Regions from separate parts of the Paraburkholderia sp. WS6 genome, predicted to be linked through region 2. Evidence: riboswitches for the same ligand, from Rfam matches in the RefSeq annotation. Region 2 holds a riboswitch; the other holds the start of a gene.
What was found. A riboswitch is a leader RNA that binds a small molecule or an ion and turns the genes downstream of it on or off. The one in region 2 is predicted to bind thiamine pyrophosphate.

Region 1 (6,413 bases), on a different contig from region 2:
AAAATGCAGGTTGATGCCGCCATGCGCGGTGGCGGGCGACACTGATTCCTTCAAACGCGGCGCATGCACGACGCGGCTGAATTCACGCAACCGGTTCACGGTAGCGCGCCATTCGACCAGGGTGCCGTAACTGTTGATGAACCACGAAAACGAATCGCTGACGGTACCGAATGCGCTCGAAATCTGCATCAGCACGCCGAACGTGAAAGCGCCCGCGAAGTAACGGGGTGCTGCCACCACCAGCGGAAAGATGATCGCGATCTGGCCGTAGAAGCTCAGCACGAAGGTGAGCCGCTTGGTGTACTTCATCACCTGCCACCAGTTGTCGCGGATGCGGCCAAACAGCGATTGGGTGTTCTTCTTCTCGGTCTCCATACCATCGTAGAAGGCGATCTGCTCGGCGTTTTCACGCAGACGGATCAGGCCGAAACGGAAATCCGCCTCGACTTTCTGTGCCTGGTAATTGATCGACACGAGCGGATGGCCGACCTTCTGGATGATCAGCGAGCCGATCACCGCGTACAGCGCCGCGGCCCACACCATGTAGCCCGGAATCTGTATCGGCATGCCGCCGAGCGAGACGGTCAGCGCACCGGCCAGCGACCACAGAATCGTGATGAACGACACCAGCGTGACGACCGTGGACAGCAGGTCGAGGGTCAGCGAGAGCGTGGTGGTGGCGAACGATTGCAGGTCGTCGCTGATCCGCTGGTCGGGGTTGTCGGCGAGCCGGTCGCGTTCGATACGGTAGAAGGCGCTGTCGTGCAGCCACTCGTTGAGATAGCGCGTGGTCAGCCACTGGCGCCAGCGGAAGCCGAGCATCTGGCGCAGATAGCGGCCGTACACGGCCAGAATGATGAAGCCGAACGCAAGCCCCGAGAACACCATCAGCAGATGCGGGAAGTCGTGGACGTTCTTGGTCTGCAGCGCGTTGTAGAAGTCAGCGCTCCAGCGGTTCAGGCGCACGTTGATCCACACGACGAGCAGATTCATCACGATGATCGCGATGAGCAGCCCCCACGCCGTTTTTCGTTCTTCGGAAACCCAGTAAGGTTTGATCAGGCTCCATGCGGAGACTTTTTCGTCCGGCGGCAGCGCGGGGCTGGAAGCGGTATTCGGTGTCATGAGCATCCTGGTGAAGTGCTGGCCCGTGCCGGGCGGGCCCCAGTCGGGCCGGCCCCACGGCGGGTTTGCGGTGCGTGCCCCGGGCGTCGTGCTCGACGAACGCACGTCCGGGTAAGCGCCCGATTCTGGGGCGAAGCCCTTAAGTGAAAATTAATTTCCGCTCAGAGGTCCCGCCTCGATGCCGCTGGCGCTCGGGCGGCGAAGCATGTCACCCGCGCGCCAGCGGCATCCGGTCCTGGCATTGTGCCAGAGCGTTGCAGTCGGCCGTATTGATGAATCGAAAGATAGTGACGGATCAATGGTGTGTGCCCGCAGAGGCCGTTGGTTTGCGGGCGCTGCGCCTTTTATGGTCTAATGACCTTCGACGAAACAGGGGTGCTTTGCCCACAGGCTGCGTGATTTTCATGCAGCGGCGGCGAGGCTGAGAGAGACCCTTTGCACCCGATCCGGGTAATACCGGCGCGGGAAGTTTCCGGAAGCAGCCAGTCTTCCATTCCCCGCCGGGCGGCGTCCGTCATTGGACGTGCATCTTGCCCGGCCGGCCTCACCCGCCGGTTTCGTCCTGGGTACGTGCGTTTTTTTGCCGTACGGAAAGGACTCGATGACCGCCTATTCTTCAGACATGTGTTTTGCTCGTCACCGCGCTTTCGTCGGTTGTGTCCGCGCGCCGTGCTGCTTTAGCGTTGCTTGCCGCTGTGACTCGGAGTGCGCGCGATGAATCGTTCTGCTCAACCCGATTTCGCCGTGCTCGGCGGTGGGCTGTGCGGGCGCCTCGTCGCGTGGCGTCTTGCCGGTGAAGGGCATCGCGTGGCGCTCTATGAGCGGGGCGATGCTGCGGGCTCGCAAGCCGCGGCCTGGGTCGCCGCCGCCATGCTGGCGCCGCTGGCCGAGGCTGCCAGTGCTGAATTGCTGATCACCCGTCTCGGCGCGAGTTCGCTCGACACCTGGCCGCGAGTGCTGGCCGAATTGCCCGAACCAGTGTTCTTCCAGCGCAATGGCACGCTCGTCGTATGGCATCACGCCGACCGCACCGAAGCGCCACTGTTCGAACGCCGCGTGCGCTCGAACGCGCCTGCTGAATTGCTCGACGGTGGCTTCGTGACGCTGGCGGGCGCTCAGGTCGGCGCCGCCGAGCCCGCATTGGCGGGCCGCTTCAACCAGGGCTGGTTGCTGCCGCGCGAAGGCCAACTGGATAACCGTCAGGTGCTGACCGCGCTCGCCGCGGGCCTCGCCCAGCGCGGTGTCGAAACGCACTGGAACACGCCGGTCGACGATCATGCGCTGCCGTCCGCACGCATTACGATCGACTGCCGTGGGTTGGGCGCGAAGTCTGTGCTGCCCACGCTGCGCGGCATTCGCGGCGAAGTTGTACGCGTGCATGCGCCCGGTATCAAACTGACGCGGCCGGTGCGCCTGCTGCATCCGCGCTACCCGCTGTATATCGCGCCGAAGCAGGACGATCTCTACGTGATCGGTGCCACCGAAGTGGAAGGCGAGGACATGTCGCCGGTCAGCGTGCGCTCGGCGCTCGAACTGCTCAGCGCGGCGTTTTCCGTGCATCCCGGCTTCGGTGAGGCACGCATCCTCGAACTGAATTCGCAGTGCCGCCCGACTTTGCCGGACCACCGTCCGGCCTTGCTGTGGGATGGCGCGCAGACATTGCGCGTGAACGGCCTGTACCGGCACGGCTACATGATCGTGCCCGAAGTCGCCGACGAAGCCGTGCGCTTCGCCGCGGCGCTGCTCGACGGCCGCATTGGCGACGCCGATGCTTTCGCCGACTGGCAAAGTGCCGCGCGCTGGAGCGAGCTGTTTCAACTGGACTCCACGCGGGAGCCGGCATGAGCGTTGCGCGCCTGCTCGCGAAATAACCGCAGGCACAACAAGCTCGCGCCGCTGCCCCAATCGATTGAACCGTATTCGAACACCATGGACATTCATATCAATCAGAAGCCGTTGTCGTTGCCCGAAGGCGCGACTGTCGCCGATGCGCTTGCCGCGTTCGGCGCGCGTCCACCATTCGCGGTCGCGCTGAACGGCGATTTCGTCGCACGTACCCAGCATGCGGCGCGCGCGCTGCAGCCGGGCGACAAGCTCGATGTCGTGCAACCCGTGGCCGGCGGTTAAGCCCCGCGCCACGCCTTGCCGGAGACCAGGATGATGCAAATGACTGCCCCCCAAACCGCCGACGCGCTCACGCTCTACGGCCAGACTTTCGCGAGCCGCGTGCTGCTCGGCACCTCGCGCTACCCATCGCTACAATCGCTGTCCGATTCGATCGACGCGGCGCAGCCCGGCATGGTGACCGTCGCGCTGCGCCGGCAGATGAACGAAGGCGGCGCCGAAGCCGGTTTCTTCGACCTGCTCAAACGCCATGGCGTCCCGCTGCTGCCCAATACCGCCGGCTGCCTGACCGTCGGCGAGGCGGTGACGACCGCGCATATGGCGCGTGAAATCTTCGAAACCGAGTGGATCAAGCTCGAACTGATCGGCGACGACTACACGCTGCAGCCCGACCCGGTCGGCCTGATCGAAGCCGCCACGCAGTTGATCAAGGACGGCTTCAAGGTGCTGCCGTATTGCACCGAAGATCTGGTGATCGGCCGCCGTCTGCTCGATGCGGGCTGCGAGGCGCTGATGCCGTGGGGTGCGCCGATCGGCACCGGCAAGGGCGTCATCAATCCGTACGGCCTGCGCGTCTTGCGCGAGCGCTTGCCCGACGTGCCGCTGATCGTCGACGCCGGCCTCGGCGTGCCGTCGCACGCGGCGCAAGTGATGGAGTGGGGCTTCGACGGCGTGCTGCTGAACACCGCCGTTTCCCAGGCGACGCACCCCGACGCAATGGCGCGCGCCTTCGCGCTGGGCGTCGAAGCGGGCCGCCAGGCTTTTCTGGCGGGGCCGATGGCCGAGCGCGAAAGCGCGCACGCGAGCACGCCGGTGGTCGGCATGCCGTTCTGGCATCAAGACGGGAGCGCCGCATGACGCAAACTTTGCCTTTGACCGGCCGCGACCTCTTCTGGCCGCCTGCCGATGAACTCACCGAAGCCGCCGAGCGGATCCGCGCCCGCCTGGGCGAGTGGCCGCCGACGCATGCACCGTGGCGCATCTGCCTGACCGCGCCGGACGAGCCGAACGGCGGAGACCTGATCATCGTCGCCGACGCGCAGCAGCATGGCGAGCAAGTGGCGCGCTGGCAGGTGCAGGGCGCGGGCGTGATCGTCGCCGCCGAGAACGCGGCGACGCTGCATCTGGGCGGCGAGAAATACAGTCTGGAAGGTCATCTGGCGGAAGACTGGATTTCCGCGCTGGCGGCGTTTCTGGACTGTGGCTTTGATCCACACGACGCGCTGGTTTTGGCGCTGGCGTGGCGCGACGGCGACGAAACCAAAGCGGACGACGCATTTCCGGCCGATATCGCGCACTTCCCACGCCTCGCCGGTCTGCCGGCCGCGCCGGCGCAAGCGTTCGCGCGCTGCCCCGACAGGCTCGGTCTGTACCCGGTGCTGCCGACCGCGGAGTGGGTCGAACGGGTGGTGGGTTTTGGCGTGAAAACGGTCCAGTTGCGCCGCAAATCGGCCGAACCTGCCGACGAACTGAAGCACGAAATTGCCCGCTGTGTCGCTGCGGGCCGTGAGCACGACGCCCAGGTTTTCATCAACGATCACTGGCAAGCCGCGCTGGAAGCGGGCGCTTACGGCGTCCACCTCGGTCAGGAAGACGTGCATACGGCCGATCTGTCGGCACTTGCCGCCGCCGGCATCCGCCTCGGTTTGTCGACGCACGGCTTCTACGAGATTCTGAAGGCACTGCATTTCCGGCCAAGCTACATTGCATTGGGCGCGGTGTTTCCGACCACCACCAAGGTCATGCCGACCGCGCCGCAGGGCCTCAAGCGTCTGGTGCGGTATGTACGCCTGCTCGACGGCGTCGTGCCTCTGGTGGCAATCGGCGGAATCGATCTGCAGGTGCTGCCGGGCGTGCTGGCGACGGGCGTGGGTTGCGCGGCCGTGGTGCGCGCCGTGACCGAGGCCGCCGACCCGGCTGCCGCTGTTTCTGCGCTGCAACATGCGTTTACGCAATAATCGTCAAGTTCAGTAAAGGGACAGGGCACCTCACGGCAGCATTTCCATGATGGCCCTATAATTCGGCCTTCCGTGTAAAAGGACTGTCAGTTTCGTGTCTTCCTCCCCCGAGACCTTACTCGAGCTGCGCGACGTCGACTTCGGTTATGGCGACCGGCTCGTCCTGTCGAACCTGAATCTGCGCTTCAAGCGCGGCCAGGTCGTTGCGGTTATGGGCGGCTCGGGTTGCGGCAAAACAACGGTGCTGCGTCTGATCGGCGGTCTGGTGCGCGCGCAGCGCGGCCAGATCCTGTTTCATGGCCAGGACATCGGCCAGCAGACGCGCGACGGCCTCTACGCGCTGCGCCGCAAGATGGGCATGCTGTTCCAGTTTGGCGCATTGTTCACCGATATGTCGGTGTTCGAAAACGTCGCTTTTGCCCTGCGCGAGCACACCGACCTCCCCGAAGAACTGATCCGCGACCTCGTGTTGATGAAGCTCAACGCGGTCGGGTTGCGCGGCGCGCGCGACTTGGCGCCGTCGGAGATTTCGGGCGGTATGGCGCGGCGTGTGGCGCTCGCCCGGGCGATTGCGCTCGACCCCGAGCTGATGATGTACGACGAGCCGTTCGCCGGCCTCGATCCGATCTCGCTCGGCATCACCGCGAACCTGATTCGCGCGCTGAATCAGGCACTTGGCGCGACGTCGATCCTCGTCACGCACGACGTGCTGGAATCGTTCGCGATCGCCGATTACGTCTATTTCCTTGCCAACGGCGGGGTGCATGCCGAAGGCACGCCGGCTGAGCTGCGCGCGTCGACCGATCCTACGGTGCGCCAGTTCATCGACGGCGCGCCGGACGGCCCGTTCAAATTCCACTATCCCAGCAAGACGCCACTCGCGGCGGACTTCGGCATTGGCGGAGGTCAGTCATGATCAGCGCGCTTGGTCGCTCGGTACTCGACGGGCTGGGCACGGCCGGCTACGCCACGCGGTTCTTCTTCCGGCTGCTGCTCGAGTTTTTCCCATTGCTGCGCCGGCCGCGCCTTGTCACGAAGCAGATCCACTTCGTGGGTAATTATTCGCTGGTGATCATCGCCGTGTCGGGGCTGTTCGTCGGCTTCGTGCTCGGCTTACAGGGTTATTACACGCTGAACCGTTACGGTTCCGAACAGGCGTTGGGCCTGCTGGTCGCGCTTTCGCTGGTGCGCGAACTCGGGCCGGTG
Region 2 (6,413 bases):
TGCAGCCAGACCAGCACGCCGAGGATCACCGTCAACAGAATCGAATGCTTGAAGGTCTTGGCGAACACGACGCCTTCCTTGCCTTTGAGGTCGGTTGTCGCCACGCCGGTCGAGATGTTTTGCGGCGAGATCATCTTGCCCATCACGCCGCCCGACGAATTGGTCGCGGCCATCAGGATCGGGTTCAGATTCAGTTGATGGGCCGCTACCACCTGCAGGTTGCCGAACAGCGCGTTGCCCGAGGTGTCGCTGCCGGACAGGAATACCGCGACCCAGCCGAGGAACGCCGACACCAGCGGAAAGAACGGTCCGACCGACGCGACGCCGAGCCCGAGCGTGTAGGTGAGGCCCGAGTAGTTCATCAGATAGGCGAGCGCGACGATGGTCGCCACCGTCAGAATGGCGATGCGCGTCTGGACCCACGTGTCGGCAATGGCCTTGCCGAATTCGCTCGCTCCCAGACCCGTCACGAACGTCGTGATGATGGCGGCCACCAGAATCGCCGTGCCGGTCGCGAGCGGCTGGAAGTCCCACACCGCGCCGTACGGCGTGTTGTACAGCGTGATGAACACGGCTTTGTCGAGGCCCGGCCACGGTAGCTTGATGTCGCCGATCAGGAAGATTTTGGCGATGGTCCAGACGATCACCACCGCCGAGACGATGATCCACGGATACCAGCCCTGGCCGCCGCTGATCTTGCCGCGCACCTCGCCCACGCGATCGATGTTGATCGCGAACTTCGGATCGGCGGCGGGCTTCCAGACGCGCAGGAACGCGATGGTGAGAATCAGCGACACCATCGACGACAACACGTCGGTCAGGCTGTAGTTCACGTAGTTCGACGCGACGAACTGTGTCAGCGCGAAGCTCGCACCTGACACCAGCAGGACCGGCCACACCCGTAGCATGTTACGAAAGCCCGCATAGACGCCGATCACATAGAACGGCAGCAGGAAGGCGAAGAATGGCAACTGGCGGCCGACCATCTTGGCGAGCGAATCGGCCGGCAGATGCGTGACCGCTCCCAGCACCGTGATCGGCACGCCGAGCGCGCCGAACGCAACCGGCGCAGTGTTGAAGATCAGCGTGAAGGTGAGCGCTTCGAGCGTGGGAAAACCGAGCAGGATCAACAGCGAGCTGGTGATTGCGACCGGCGTGCCGAAGCCGGAAATCCCTTCGAGCAGTGCGCCGAACGAAAAGCCGATCACCACCAGCACGACGCGGCGGTCATTCGGCAGGTTATCGATCATCCACATGCGGAAGGCGGCGAAGCGGCCCGAGCGCTGCGAGATGTTGTAGAGCAGGATCGCGGTGAACACGATCCACATCACCGGCCAGCAGGCGAACACCGCACCGTTGGCGACCGAAGCGGCCGCGAGTCCAATCGGGAACTGCCAGACGAAAATCGCCACGATCAGCCCGACGATCAAGCCCGCGAGCGACGCCTGCCAGGCCGGCCGGCGGGCCCAGCCGAGCAACAGCAACACGACGATGATCGGCAAGGCCGCGACGAGGAACGAGAGCGGTAGCGAATTGCCGACGGGTGTGAGTAGTTGGTGAAACATCACGTCTCCTTCTTTGTTGTTCGATTCGACGCGGGACTACGCACTACGGGGCGCGTCGTTCGGGCAGGACGGATGGGCGCCGGCGGCGCGTCGAAGACGTGCCGGGTCGCTTATTTAAACAGGTACTGCGTGTGGCTTTCCCAAGCATAGGGCCCGATTGGAGCGCGTCAAGAAGGGAAAGTACGGGCGAAGGAGAGAAAGGGGCGCCGCGTCCTGCGTGCCGGGATCGTCGCGGCATGCTGCGCGTGAGGCCCGTCTGGTGCGGCATGGCCCGTGCTGGCGGGTAGGCCGACTTTCGGGCAGCGGGGTTGCGCGAGTTGTGAGGCATGGGTCTGTCCCGCGCCTGACAGTCGCGGGCACGGGATAGTCAAAGCAGATCAGCAAGATCCGGCTGCGAGACTCAGTGCCAGTGACCGTGGCCACCCCAGCCACCATGGCCTCCCCAGCCACCATGGCCTCCCCAGCAGCAGCCGAAACCGACGCCGATCGAAACCGACGGGCCATACCAGCCCGGATAGCCGTAATAAGCCGGATAGGCCGGGTAGACCGGCGGCGGATAGTAGACGGGATAAGCGGGGGCAACGTACACGGGCGGCGGCTGAGCCACCGCGTAGGTGGCCGGCTGGGATTGCGAATTGGCTCGCGCCTGCTGCGCCGCCTGAGCCTGCGCCTCGGCCTGCTGCTGTTGCGAGGTGGCCGAATCTCCGGCCGTCCCGAGGGGGACTTCCTGCTGGACGCCATTGGCCGGAACGGTGCCGTAAGCGTAATACGGGTAGTAGCCTGGATAGTAGCCGTAAGGGTAATAACAGCCGGACAGCGTCAGCACACAGGCCACGCCGGCCAGCGCGATGCCAGTTTGGGAAAGACGGGGCAAGCCGCGCGGCAGCCGCTGGCTGATTGCGCAAAGAGAGTTGATGACGGGGGACTTCATGACGTGCTCCTGGTTACATCGGACGCCGCCATCCGGGGCGTAGTGGCTTGAGCTTACGCCGCGGCAGCGCCAACAGGATTGCAAAACCGTAACGGCTTATTTCACGTCATTGCAAAGCATTTCTCGAAGCACCCGGCATGGCGCTGGTTGCGTACGCTGCGTGCCCGCACGCTCGTCGGTGCGGGCAAGTTCGTTGTTGGCAGTTGATACATTTTGTGTCCTGCGCGGGCTTCCCATGAAAGCGTCGCCAGTGCGTGCTTGCGCTTACTTGCCGACCTGATTACCGATGATGCCGCCTGCTGCCGCACCGCCAATCGTCGACAGTGCATTGCCGCCGATCAGCCCGCCTGCGGCACCGCCTACACCCGCGCCGATCACCGTATCGCGTTGCCGCGTGGTCATGTTGTCACACGCGGAAAGACTTGCGACAACCGCGACGATCGCAGCGAACGTACCGAGTTGACGAATCGATTTCATGATGCTGACTCCATTCATTGTGTTTGGAAAATGCTTCGTGGAAGTGGACAAATCACCCCCGTCCTTACATTTGATCTTATCGCCGCAGCCCGTATCCGGATGTGTGAGGTTGTCAGCAAGGTGTCGGTTTCGTAATCAAATGTTTCCCTTCTATCAGCATGCGGCGTGCCTGCCCGCGCAGAAACGCAAAAAGCCCGCCAGTGGCGGGCTTCGGTGCTGCAATACCGTGACGCAGAAGGTTCAAATGGCGGGCGCGCGCTAATGCGCCCGCGATCCCTACCTTACTGCCGCTGATAGATCTCAGCGCCTTTCTTCATGAACTCGATCGACTTTACTTCCATGCCTTTCTTCAGCGCGTCGTCGTCGGAGAGACCTTGTTGCGCGGCGAATTCGCGCACGTCCTGCGTGATCTTCATCGAGCAGAAGTGAGGGCCGCACATCGAACAGAAGTGCGCGACCTTGGCCGAATCCTTCGGCAGGGTTTCGTCGTGGAATTCGCGTGCCTTGTCCGGGTCGAGACCGAGATTGAACTGGTCTTCCCAACGGAATTCGAAACGAGCCTTCGACAATGCGTTGTCACGCACCTGAGCGCCCGGATGGCCCTTCGCCAGATCGGCGGCGTGCGCGGCGAGCTTGTACGTGATGATGCCGGTCTTGACGTCGTCCTTGTTCGGCAGCCCAAGGTGTTCCTTCGGCGTGACGTAGCAGAGCATCGCCGTGCCGAACCAGCCGATCATCGCAGCGCCAATGCCCGAGGTGATGTGGTCGTAGCCCGGAGCGATATCAGTGGTCAACGGTCCCAGCGTGTAGAACGGCGCTTCGTCACACCATTCCAGTTGCAGGTCCATGTTTTCCTTGATCAACTGCATCGGCACGTGGCCCGGGCCTTCGATCATCGTCTGCACGTCGTGCTTCCACGCGATCTGCGTGAGTTCGCCGAGCGTCTTCAACTCGCCGAGTTGCGCTTCGTCGTTGGCATCGTAGATCGAGCCGGGACGCAGGCCGTCGCCGAGCGAGAAGGCTACGTCATACGCCTTCATGATTTCGCAGATGTCTTCGAAGTGCTCGTACAGGAAGCTTTCCTTGTGGTGAGCGAGGCACCACTTCGCCATGATCGAGCCGCCGCGCGAGACGATACCGGTCATGCGTTTCGCCGTCAGCGGCACGTATTGCAGACGCACACCCGCGTGAATCGTGAAGTAGTCGACGCCTTGTTCGGCCTGTTCGATCAGCGTGTCGCGGAAGATTTCCCACGTCAGGTCTTCAGCCTTGCCGTTGACCTTCTCCAAAGCCTGATAGATCGGCACCGTGCCGATCGGCACCGGCGAATTGCGGATGATCCACTCGCGCGTTTCGTGAATGTGCTTGCCGGTGGAGAGATCCATCACCGTGTCGCCGCCCCAGCGGATCGCCCAGGTCATCTTGTCGACTTCTTCGCCGATGGAGGAGGTCACCGCCGAGTTGCCGATGTTCGCATTCACCTTCACGAGGAAGTTACGGCCGATGATCATCGGCTCGCTTTCCGGGTGGTTGATGTTGTTCGGGATGATCGCGCGGCCGCGGGCGACTTCTTCGCGCACGAATTCCGCGGTGATTTCTTTCAGTCCGTCGGGACCGAAGGCGCTGGCGCCGAACGCCTGGCCCGGATGCTGGCGGCCCATCATCGCGGCGAGTTTTTCGCCGTTCGGACCGCTCGTCTTCAGGGTCTCCAGATACGCGGCGCGTTGCTGGTTCTCGCGAGTCGCGATGTATTCCATCTCCGGCGTGATGATGCCTTGACGCGCGTAGTGCATCTGCGAAACGTTCTTGCCGGCGATGGCGCGGCGCGGCGTGCGGTGCAGGCCTTTGAAACGCAGATCGGCGGTCGTGGTATCGGCGGCGCGTTCGCGGCTGAAGTCGCTCGACAGGCCCGTTAGCGCTTCGGTGTCGCCGCGCTCTTCGATCCAGGCTTGACGCAGCGCGGGCAGACCGGCGCGGATGTCGATTTTGGCTTCCGGATCGGAATAGGGGCCCGACGTATCGTAGACGAAGACCGGCGGATTCTTCTCGCCGCCGAAGCTATCCGGCGTATCCGCCTGGGAAATTTCGCGCATCGGCACGCGGATATCGGGGCGCGAGCCGGTCACGTAGACCTTGCGGGAATTCGGCAGCGGCGCGACAGCGGCGGCATCGACGTGGGCGTCGGCGGAAAGGAACTTCGGATTGGCGTTCATGCGTATCTCCTCTGCAAAGCAATGTAGGGCCGCTAAGCAGGAGACGAGACGGAAGTTGTCGGAATTCGCGAGGGATGAAACGGTAGACCAGGTGCGAAATCCGTACGCTTCCCTGCGCTGGCATTATCCAGATCAGGTTCAAAGGGTATTTCTCACCCACGCAACACGGACCTCCAACCTCCGCGCTACGCAGGACCCCCGCGTTAGCAGCGCACACGATACACCGCCCGGGCGTTGCTTGGCAACCCGTCTTGAAAAAGTCAGATGTCGGAGATAACGCCGGTCAGCCACGCACTATTCTTATTGTGATAGGGCTGCCGGGGATGATGCGGCGCAGCGTTCTGCATCGTGAATGGCTTTGGCTTACAGCGTGAAATCGTCGGCAGCTTCGGGCTGGAACAGGATTTTTTCGAGCTTCAACACTTTCTCCGTGCCGCTCGGCGGCGTGAAGCGGATGCGTTCGCCGCGTTTGGCGCCGAGCAGCGCAAGGCCAACCGGCGAAAACACGTTCAGGCGGCCGTGTGCGAAGTCCGCGTTGGGCGGATAGACCACCGTCCAGGTCATCTGCTCGCCGCTGGTTTCATCGACCAGGGTGGCTTGCGAATTCATCGTGACGACGTTCGCGGGGATGTCGCGCGATTCGACGATCACGGCGCGTTCCAGGACGTCGTCGAGCATGTCTTGCAATTTGGCGTCGGCGCCGGGCGCGGCCGCGTGCTTTTCAAGACGGGCGACGTCGAGTTCGGTGAGGTAACAGGTTTTCGTCTTTTTCATGACGGGTTCTCCAATTCGATCTGCATGTAAAGGGACAGCGTGCGGATGAGATTTGCCCGGAGCCCGACGACGCGGCCCCGGTAATGGAGGGGAATTGCGTCAGGTCGGGCGCCGGGCGGCGAGAAGCGGGAGCGTTCGGGACGGCTGGCCGGCGTGAAGCGTCGCGATGTCCGCGCGCGCGCAACCGGTTGCGCGGCGGGGGCGCAAGCGGGTGAGGGCTCGGGAGAACGGAACGCGCATCGGGATAGCCGGCAGAGTGCGAAAAGTATTGGGGGAGCGTCGGAAGAAAAGTCTGATCGACGCAATCGAAAGGTGAATGTTAGCACGGGCCGGGTGTCTCTTTAATTGCCGCCGGCAGGTGCCGTGGATACGTGCTGCGGCGTGTCGATACCGCACTTGGTCATTCAAGGCCGTCGCCGCGCTGCCGTTAATCCGCCTGTAGGGGCGGCCGTT

Region 1: linked by a shared signal. The riboswitch ahead of M0D64_RS24025 (FAD-dependent oxidoreductase) and the one ahead of thiC (phosphomethylpyrimidine synthase ThiC) in region 2 are both predicted to bind thiamine pyrophosphate.

What each region holds. Positions count from the first base shown of each region.
Region 1 covers NZ_JALQCK010000021.1:59,100-65,512, forward strand. Annotated here, with positions in the region: gene M0D64_RS24020 (ABC transporter ATP-binding protein/permease) at 1-1,125, opposite strand, end outside; TPP riboswitch at 1,487-1,610, shown strand; gene M0D64_RS24025 (FAD-dependent oxidoreductase) at 1,840-2,970, shown strand; gene thiS (sulfur carrier protein ThiS) at 3,055-3,252, shown strand; gene M0D64_RS24035 (thiazole synthase) at 3,292-4,107, shown strand; gene thiE (thiamine phosphate synthase) at 4,104-5,207, shown strand; gene M0D64_RS24045 (ABC transporter ATP-binding protein) at 5,302-6,123, shown strand; gene mlaE (lipid asymmetry maintenance ABC transporter permease subunit MlaE) at 6,120-6,413, shown strand, end outside.
Region 2 covers NZ_JALQCK010000022.1:33,068-39,480, reverse strand. Annotated here, with positions in the region: gene M0D64_RS24720 (L-lactate permease) at 1-1,565, opposite strand, end outside; gene M0D64_RS24715 (hypothetical protein) at 1,966-2,496, opposite strand; gene M0D64_RS24710 (glycine zipper 2TM domain-containing protein) at 2,761-2,973, opposite strand; gene thiC (phosphomethylpyrimidine synthase ThiC) at 3,255-5,186, opposite strand; TPP riboswitch at 5,278-5,396, opposite strand; gene M0D64_RS24700 (GreA/GreB family elongation factor) at 5,550-5,960, opposite strand.